DNA from 3 places in the Rossellomorea sp. RS05 genome. Region 3 is predicted to be linked to each of the others. Evidence: riboswitches for the same ligand, from Rfam matches in the RefSeq annotation. Region 3 holds a riboswitch; each other region holds the start of a gene.
The links. A riboswitch is a leader RNA that binds a small molecule or an ion and turns the genes downstream of it on or off. The one in region 3 is predicted to bind cyclic di-AMP.

Region 1 (3,208 bases), on a different contig from region 3:
GCACCATAGAAAATGATCCCTGCCGACCGGAGGATCCTGGGAATGAGCGGCACCCGCTTTACATGAAGGGCGTGCCCGATCCGGTACATGACGACCAGCCAAAAGGTTGAAGCGTTGAAGAAGCTGATGATCAATCCTTTCGGGGATAACCCATATGCCCTGTAGTCTGATTTGATCAAATGGAACATGCGGTCCACATCCTTCTCCTTTTTCATCCAGTCTAGCCCCTGGATATGAAGGGAATATGGAAGAGATATTAGGGATTTGTAAAGAATCCATAACAAAAAACCTCCGCTCAATTGATTCCTGAGCGGAGGTTTTTTCCTAACCAGCCTTCATGACTTCATTTCCATGATCTGCGTCATACTGCCCTTCTGATTTGGACATGACGATAGCGGCAAGGGTGTTTCCTGTTAAGTTGACGACGGTACGGGCCATATCCATGATCCTGTCGACCCCTGCGATGAAGGCAAGGCCTTCTGCTGGCACCCCGATGGTACCAAGGGTGGCAAGGAGGACGACGAAGGATGTACCAGGTACAGCAGCCATCCCTTTTGATGTCACCATAAGGACAAGGATGAGGGTGATCTGCTGCATGATGGAAAGGTCGATGCCGTAGACCTGCGCGAGGAACAGGGCAGCGATGGCCTGATACAGGACCGATCCATCAAGGTTGAAGGTGTACCCGATCGGTACGACGAAGGATACGATGGCCTTCGGGCAGCCCATCTTCTCAAGCTTCTCCATGACGCGTGGAAGGACGGTCTCGGAGCTTGATGTACTGAAGGCGAGTAGAAGCTCATCCTTCAAGTATTTGAGTAAGGTGAAGATATTCACTCCGGCCCATTTGGCCACCAGCCCCAACACGACGATGAGGAAGAAGATCAAGGCCGCATAGACGAGGCCGACGAGCTTTCCGAGTGATACAAGGGAATCAATCCCGAATTTCGAAACGGTTACCCCGATCAGGGCGAACACGCCGAGTGGTGCAACCTTCATGACCATGTTCACAACGTGGAACATGGCGTGGGACACGGCGTCAAAGAATTTAATGACCGGTTTCCCACGTTCACCGATGGCTGCCACTCCAAGTCCGAATAGCACGGAGAAGAAGATGATCGCCAGCATATCCCCTTCCACGATGGATTGGAAGAAGTTTGTCGGAACGATATGCAGGAAGGTTTCTGCAATGGATTTGTCTTGCTGACTTTCAGAAGTATCAACATAGGATTGGATGTCTGTTTTCTCCACAGACCCAAGATTGACGTGGCTTCCAGGATGGAACACGTTCGCCAGGATGATTCCGAGGATGATGGCGACGGTCGTGATGACCTCGAAATAGATGATCGTCTTTGCCCCGAGGCGACCGAACGCCTTTCCATTCCCGGTGCCTGCCACTCCTACGATGAGAGTGGAGATGACGATCGGAATGACGATCATTTTAATCAAGCGAAGGAAAAGGTCTCCCAACGGCTGGAGATACGTAGCAACACGCGGGTCATTAAACCAGATGACCCCGACAAGGATACCCAGGATCAACCCGACGAAGATCTGGGTGGCTAAACCGAAACGAATTTTTTTCATAGATGGTCCCCCTCTTGGATGATGTGCGTAAAGCAAAAAAGACCGTTCTTAAGAAAGAACAGCCTTTTGGTTGAAAAATAAAGGTTCTTTCTCTCAACTGGCATACGGAGTTAACTGTCGGATTCGGGATTGAGAGTTCCCTACCTAGTAAAAGGATGCACCCCAAGGTATCGAAATACCACTTGCATGATTCCTCCGCTCGATCGATTAAGCCATACTATTTAATTGTAGTGGTGACTTTATTATCCTAAAAAAGTTTTATTTTAGAAGTCTACAAAATATAATATACATCCTCAAACAATACACTGTCAAATGTTTTTTAAATAAAGATATTTCAGAAAAGTTATTTATTAGAAATTTTAACTTTTACAGGGTAAACCACACATCGAAAGATCTATTTTAAGCAAGAAAATAAACCCGGCGTATGCCAGGTTCAATTGGACTTATCCACAAAATAATCCACCATAAAGGAGGACCACACTTCATTCCCTTCTTTATTCGGAAGTTCCTTCTTTGTCACCTGGGATTCAACGTCATTCCAAGCCTTCCAATGATCTATGTATGGATAGTGATGATCCTTGGCATACTCCCTCAGCTTCTTCTCTTCCAATGGATAGTAGTGCGCATCAGGAATCGGGTTGGAGGGCTGCAGAAGGATTATGACATCAGGATTCGCCTTCTTGAACGTATCCAGGATGGAAGATAGATTCTTCAGCCTTTCCTTCATATCGATGTGACTATTATCCGCCAGAAGAAACGGTTCCAAAAGGAGGAGGTCTGGCTTTTCTTTTGCCAACGGAAGATGAAGTCCTTCCTTCATCACCTCTCCGGATGTCTTTCCTCCGATTTCATGAATTGAGATAGATAGAAGTTCTTCTCCATACTCTTTCGTCAATGCCTTTTTCACTGTATCCGGCCATGCTCCTTCTTCATCCGACGTCGAGGATGACCCAGCGATCATCATGTGTACAGGTTTCCCTTGGGCCTCTTTTTCCCTGAAGAGCGGTTGAACATCACGGGGCAACCCATTGATCCGGTCCAACACCTGCAGCCGGTGCCTTTCGTTTTCTGCCTTCTTCTCTGCTTCCGCCTTCTCTACTTCCAGCACTTCCTGATGGGAGGCGTAGGCCGAAGCCTGCACTTCTCTCACCTCTCCTTCCCAGTGATACTTCCCCCCGATCACAACCGATGAGGTCAGCAGACCCAACATGACCAATCCTATTTTCATTCACTCGTCCCTCCAATCTATGAACTCTATCATAAAGGAAAGAAGTGGCAATATTTGTATATCCGTGTAGATAACCGAACCATAAATTCTGACAAATTCATAGATCAATTTTCATTTTTCTTAAATTAACAGAAAACTTGAGGTTTTCTTAAAAGAAACTTCCATTATCCACAGGTCCAAGCAGCTTTATCCCCTGATGTAGAGATGATTAGGTCTTTTGTCACCCATCCTTTTCTCCCTTACTGTGGATATACCGGGAAAACAGAGCGGCGCCTGCTCAAAAGGAATAGGAAATGGAACCATTTGAACTCGTCCATGAACAGTACAGCCAGATGATCCACAAAATCATCCACACCCTGCGCATCTACAAGAATCATGATGACTATTACCAGACCG
Region 2 (3,208 bases), 160 kb from region 3:
GCCGAGTGTACCCGGGTTGTTATACTCCAAGACGAAGATGATGATCGTTGCCGCGACATTGATCAAAAGCGTACCTAGGATCATGATCTTCGAGTGAAGGGACAGCTTTTTGAAGGTACGGGATTTCCACCCGTCCACCAAAACGGTGAACCCAATCCCACCGATAATGAAAAGGGAGGATAGTGCGAATGTGATGACGGGATTTCCTACAAATCGCATCATGTTATCCGGCCACAGACCGAAACCGGCATTATTAAAAGCGGAAACAGAGTGAAAAAGGCTGTAAAACAAGCCTTCTGACCACCCGTATCGGGGCACCCACTGAGTGGCAAGGAACATCATTCCAATCCCCTCCACCAGCAAGGAAAAGATGAAAAGGTATCTCACGAGCATGATCACCCCGCCAACAGAGGTCTGATTCAACGACTGTTGCAGCAACAGCCTTTCCTTGAATCCGATCTTCTTCCCGAGCATCATGACGATAAGGACGGCGAACGACATGATGCCCAGTCCCCCAAGCTGTATGAGGCACATGACGACAATTTGGCCGAAAACGGTGTAGACGGAGCCGGTATCGACAACGGCAAGCCCCGTCACCGTCATGGCTGAAGTTGTGGTAAAAAGGGCTTCGAGCCACGTGATTGGCTCAGTCGTCGATATGGGAAGCTTCAACAGAGCCATTCCCACCATGATGAAAAAGGCGAAGACCGCCACCAGCAGCTGCGGTGGACTTAAATGAATGACCCTGTATCTCATGGTTATACCCCTTCTTTTTCGAATCGATTGATATCACGATTATGTCCGATGACAATCAATAGATCTTCCAGTTCAACCGTATCGTCGGCGCTAGGTGAGACAATGACTTCATCCCCCCGATGGATGGCAATGATATTGCATCCATACCGTGCCCGGACATCCAGGTCCATGAGCGTGAGGTTTGCGACTTTAGACGAAGCCCTGACCTCTACGATGCTGTGCTCCTTAGAAAGCTCGATGTAATCGATGATTTTCTCCGATGTCATATGGTGAGCGATTTTCTTCGCCATATCCCGTTCAGGATGGATGACCTTATCGGCACCGATCCTTTCAAGCACCTTTTGATGATACGCATTTGAGGCCTTCACCCAGACCTCCTTGACACCCAGCTCTTTCAGAAGCAGTGTAGTCAGGATGCTCGCCTCCACGCTTTCCCCGAATGAAACAATCACGTGATCGAAGTTACGTAGTCCCAGGGACCTCAAAACGGACTCATCCATGGCGTTGGCCTGGACGGCGTGTGTCGCCACATCCGCGTAGCGCTGAACGACCTCTTCGTGCAGATCGATTGCCAGTACCTCTGTATCAAGCTTGCTCAATTCCTCCACCAGGTTCCCCCCGAATTTCCCAAGGCCGATAACGGCGAATTGCTTCTTCATGATGTACTCCTCCAACTGAACGTTACTGATATTTTCGTATCTTTTGTTGTTTTCTACTTGTTCATTCATCTTCCATGATAAATCGTGCTGATTCAAAAAATGACGGCACAAAAAAGACCGCAGGAACTAAGCCTGTGGTCATCGTCAATGCGATTCCAAGGTTCATTCACTCCCATTTACGCTTACGAGGTTAGCTGACGGATTCGGGCCATGGAAGCAGCCCTACCTTAAAAGGATTCACCCCTGTATGAACTCGGGTCCCCCGCTTCTGTAAAGAATTAAGCGATGATATGATCAAAAGCAACCAGCTTTGATGATAGATATATTACTCCTAGACCCATTCGTTGTCTATAACTATTTTAGTCTTTTTTTCGCGGAAAATGAGATATGGATGAACCACCATCATTTACTTGCTCCATCAATGGTTTCGAACCCTGTGTTTGGGGAATATTGCTTATAAAATGCAAACTGAAGGGAAGAAGTAGCCATGGCTGACATTACATCGGTCCTGCCTTCCGGTAAGGACAATTCAAAGGATATCAAACCCTGGATCAGGGGGTTCGCCCGCATAGGATTCATATCAAGGGGGCTCGTCTACATGCTGATCGGCGCCCTCGCCGTCATGGCGGCATTCGGAGTGGGCGGCAGCACATCCGACTCGAACGGGGCCTTCGCAGCCATTGCATCAAAGCCTTTCGGTGAGGTATTATTGTGGATCGTCGGCATCGGACTTCTCGGTGTGGTCATCTGGAGCCTCATCCAAGCTATTACCGATCCCGAATACCACGGGGACCAGGGAAAATCCATCGTGCGGAGGATGACCCACATCTTCACGGGTGCCGCTTACGGGATCCTCGGCTTCAATGCCATCGCCATCGCCCTTCACGCCAAAGGCGGCTCCAGTTCCGAGCAGACCATGTCTGCAAAGCTCCTATCCCAGCCTTTCGGTCAGTGGATCGTGGGCATCGTTGGGCTGGCCATCATCGGATTCGCCCTTCACGAACTGTACTCTGCATATACAGAAAAATTCGCGAAGCAGTTCAAGAAAGGCAGCATGTCAAAGCACGAGTGGAAATTCAGCAAAAGGACAGGAAAAATCGGCCTCACTGCCCGAGGCATCGTATTCCTTCTCGTAGGCTACTTCTTCATCCGTACCGCCATCACGGCTGATCCTGATAAAACCAAGGGACTGGACGGGGCACTATCCGAAATTGCCCAGCAGCCTTTTGGACAATGGCTGCTCGCCATCGTAGCAGCTGGACTGTTCCTCTACGGGGTCTTTGAGATCCTCAGAGGGAAGAATCGACATTTAAGCATATTCTAAGCCCATCCCCGGGCTTTTTTATTTGAGAAGAGGTATTAACTATGAAGACATTATGGACGAAATACAAGAGCATATCCCTGATCACGAAAATCACCGTAGCCCTGATCCTCGGGGTCATAGCAGGCGTGACCTTCGGAGAGCGTGCCGCCTCCATTTCCATCCTGGGGGACATCCTTATCAATCTCCTGTCGTTCCTGATCATCCCCCTTATCCTCTTCACACTCATGACAGGTGTGAACCAAACAAGCATCAAGGAACTCGGGAAAACGGGGAGCAAAGTGTTCCTTTACTATCTTCTTACATCCGCCTTCGCCATCATCGTGGGGTTGGCTGTCGCGAGCATCTTCCAACCAGGGACCGGAATGGAGCTCGACCAATCCCAGTCATTCGATGTTCCCGATGATCCGGGCTTGAAAAGCGTCTTCCTGTCGATCATTCCAGACAATATCATAAAAGCTTTCACAGAGCT
Region 3 (3,208 bases):
ACAAGCCGCTTCTTGGCCAGGGATGCAGCGACAGCGAGCATGGTAATGACTCCGAAGTACCGCCCGATGAACATGACGATCCCCGTGGAAATGTTCCAAAATGGCGTGGCATCCCCCAGGCCTTCAAACCCTGATCCATTGTTGGCAGCAGACGACGTGAATTCATACATGACTTGCGTCAGTCCGTGGAACCCTTGATTGGAGATGGCATCCGTCCCTGCATGAACATAAAGGGCGATGGCCGATGCACCAAGTATGAGGAGCGGTTGGATCAGCATGGTGACGGCTATGAGCTTCATCTCGCTGGCTTCGATCTTCTTACCAAGGAACTCCGGAGTCCTGCCCATCATCAATCCCGATAGGAAAACGGCGATCAGGACATACATGATGACATTGAGGAACCCGGCACCCACACCACCGAATACGGCATTGAGGAGCATATTGGACAGAGCCAGCATCCCGCTCAAAGGCGTAAGCGTATCATGCATGGTATTGACCGCACCCGTCTCTGAAGCCGTCGTCACCATGGCATACAGGATCGACTCCCCGGGACCAAACCGTACTTCCTTCCCTTCCATGCTCGCCCCATGGATCCCGAGAGCATTCAATTCCGGGTTCCCATGGGATTCCGCCACCATGGCCAGAGAGAGCATGACAACGAACATCATCATCATCGAGACGAATAAGAGACGCCCTTGTTTCTCATTCCCGATCATCCTTCCATACGCGAAGGGAATCGCCGTAGGCAGAAGGAACATCAAAAGGATTTGGAGCATATTGCTGAACGACCCCGGATTCTCAAAAGGATGAGCCGAGTTGACTCCGAAGAATCCACCACCGTTGTTCCCGAGCTCCTTGATTGATAAGAATGAGCCTACGGGACCCCGTGCTATCTCCTGACTCCCACCATCCACGGTCTGCACGGTAACAGATGGTGAAAGCGTCTGTGGTACCCCAAGTGCCACGAAGATCAAGCCGGTGATGAACGCGAGGGGCAATAGCACCCTGGTGATGGAACGGATGAAATCAACGAAGAAATTCCCCGCCCCCTTTCCGGCTAACAACCGGATAAAGGCCATCACCCCGCTCAACGCGGTTGCAGGTGCCGCGAACATCATGAAGAGAACGCCCGCCATCTGGGCGAGATACGACAAACCGGTTTCACCGCTGTAGTGTTGAAGATTGGTATTCGTCATGAAGCTGATGGCCGTATTAAAAGCAAGGGACGCATCCATCCCTTTGATCCCTGCCGGATTCAGGGGAAGTACCCCCTGAAGTCTGAAAACCAGGTACACAAGCGCGATCATGAATACGTTCGTCAGAAGCAGGGAAGCAGCATACCTCTTCCAAGTCTGATTGATCGCCCGGACACCACCGAGCCGGAAGAGGATGTTCTCTGCCGGGAGGAATACCCGGTCAAGGCGCGTCCGCTCCGTATTGAATGCCTGTGCAAGATAGAGCCCTACAGGCTTTGCCAATAGAATGACAATGAACATGATAAGTACAACTGAACCAATCGTGGAAACCACTTTCCTTCACCCCATATCAAAATTTCTCTGGATTTAGCAACACATAACACAGATAGACCACCAGGATCAGAGCGATCGCCAACATCATCATTTCTCTTCATCCTTTCCCGGTTCTGCAATGGATCCGGACCATTTCAAGAGCCCTGCCATCGCCATGGTAAGCAAGCCCATCATGACCATCATCCACAGATCCCCCATCTTGATTCCTCCTTTACTTTTTGGCCCAGACCGAAAAAAATAGACCAACGCACACTTCTTCCCCATGTGAAAATCATGAACATGATCTTCATAGAATTGGAGAAAAAGCACACATTGGTCTACTTAATGCCCAGCAGGCTTCATGCCTTCTTTGCATTCTGTCTTCCACGTATTCTTTTTCGTATAGGCATAATAAAAAGACCTACATACACAGGCTGCCCCTCACGTCACAGATGTCTGCAACAAGAGATGCCCCCTGATTAAGGCGGTCTTGTGGACCTCCTTCGCTTTAGCCGACGAAGTTAGCTGACGGGTAGGATGGCGAAAGAGTTTTCTCATCCCTTCTACACAGTAGAATTAACCCCAAAAAATTGGTTCCTCCGCTCTCTTTCGAGATTAGGCCGGTTGATGCTGTTGTTTATGAAATTGATATTACTCCGAGTTCATTCCGTTGTAAACGAGCAAAAACCTGATAAAACAGTCAAATTCAATCAATACAATAAAAATAACTTCATTTTACTCCCTATTACTCACCCATTCTCATTATTTCTATTCTTTTAAAACATAAAAAATAGGATTGACTTCCCCTACCTTATGGACGTACGATTGTCGTTGAAAAGACGCACGCGGAATTCAGGAGGATCATATGGCAACGAAAAAACGATTAGAGGCCGAGCTGAGCGAAGCCTTCATCAAGCTCCAAAGGGAATTGATCGGGAGGGGACCACAGGAGACGAGGACCTACATCGTCGAAGATATGGTGATCGCACGATTCAAGGGCGTCCTCACCGTAGAAGAAAAGCATCTGGTGGAACATGATAATGGACGGAAGCTCGTGAAGCAGATGAGGCAGATCCTCCGGGAGATGTACGGGGAAAAATTCGAAGCCGTCGTGGAAAAGCTGACGAACTGCCACGTCCTTACAAGTCATAGCGATATCAGCACCAGGTCCGGTGAAAGGATCGAAGTGTTCGTCCTTGACCGGAACCTCGAGAAAGAACTGACTCAATAAAAAAAGCCGCAGGGAACGATCCCTGCGGCTGATTCTGCGTTATTGGTTACCTTGCTTGACCCAGCCAGCGACGGTGACGGTACGTTTTGCCTGATGCTTCACGGCAGGCTCCACGTTTTCGACCATATTGCCTTCCTGGTCGACGGTCACACTCGTACCGTATGGGTTTCCTCCTGTTGTAAAGAGAACAGGATCTGTGTATCCAGGGGATGCCACGATTGCTCCCCAGTGGTGCATCGTCGTGTATAGAGACAGGATGGTTTGCTCCTGGCCTCCATGTGGATTCTGGGCTGATGTCATGGCGCTGACCACTTTGTTGGCAAGCTTCCCGTTGAACCACAGTCCACCAGTCGTATCGATGAACTGTTTCACCTGTCCGGGCACGTTCCCGAAGCGGGTCGGGATGCTGAAGATGATGGCGTCGGCCCATTCAAGATCGGCAAGCGTCACTTCCGGAACATCTTTCGTT

Region 1: linked by a shared signal. The riboswitch ahead of ABJ225_RS20615 (cation:dicarboxylate symporter family transporter) and the one ahead of kdpF (K(+)-transporting ATPase subunit F) in region 3 are both predicted to bind cyclic di-AMP.
Region 2: linked by a shared signal. The riboswitch ahead of ABJ225_RS13880 (potassium channel family protein) and the one ahead of kdpF (K(+)-transporting ATPase subunit F) in region 3 are both predicted to bind cyclic di-AMP.

What each region holds. Positions count from the first base shown of each region.
Region 1 is NZ_JBDKWY010000012.1:8,521-11,728, reverse strand. Features, by position in the region: gene ABJ225_RS20620 (serine O-acetyltransferase) at 1-215, opposite strand, end outside; gene ABJ225_RS20615 (cation:dicarboxylate symporter family transporter) at 325-1,584, opposite strand; cyclic di-AMP (ydaO/yuaA leader) riboswitch at 1,670-1,808, opposite strand; gene ABJ225_RS20610 (SGNH/GDSL hydrolase family protein) at 2,018-2,812, opposite strand; gene ABJ225_RS20605 (sigma-70 family RNA polymerase sigma factor) at 3,106-3,208, shown strand, end outside.
Region 2 is NZ_JBDKWY010000005.1:46,506-49,713, reverse strand. Features, by position in the region: gene ABJ225_RS13885 (TrkH family potassium uptake protein) at 1-756, opposite strand, end outside; gene ABJ225_RS13880 (potassium channel family protein) at 759-1,415, opposite strand; cyclic di-AMP (ydaO/yuaA leader) riboswitch at 1,580-1,710, opposite strand; gene ABJ225_RS13875 (DUF1206 domain-containing protein) at 1,903-2,739, shown strand; gene ABJ225_RS13870 (dicarboxylate/amino acid:cation symporter) at 2,781-3,208, shown strand, end outside.
Region 3 is NZ_JBDKWY010000005.1:207,089-210,296, reverse strand. Features, by position in the region: gene kdpA (potassium-transporting ATPase subunit KdpA) at 1-1,496, opposite strand, end outside; gene kdpF (K(+)-transporting ATPase subunit F) at 1,546-1,614, opposite strand; cyclic di-AMP (ydaO/yuaA leader) riboswitch at 2,004-2,140, opposite strand; gene ABJ225_RS14705 (Na-translocating system protein MpsC family protein) at 2,374-2,739, shown strand; gene wrbA (NAD(P)H:quinone oxidoreductase) at 2,779-3,208, opposite strand, start outside.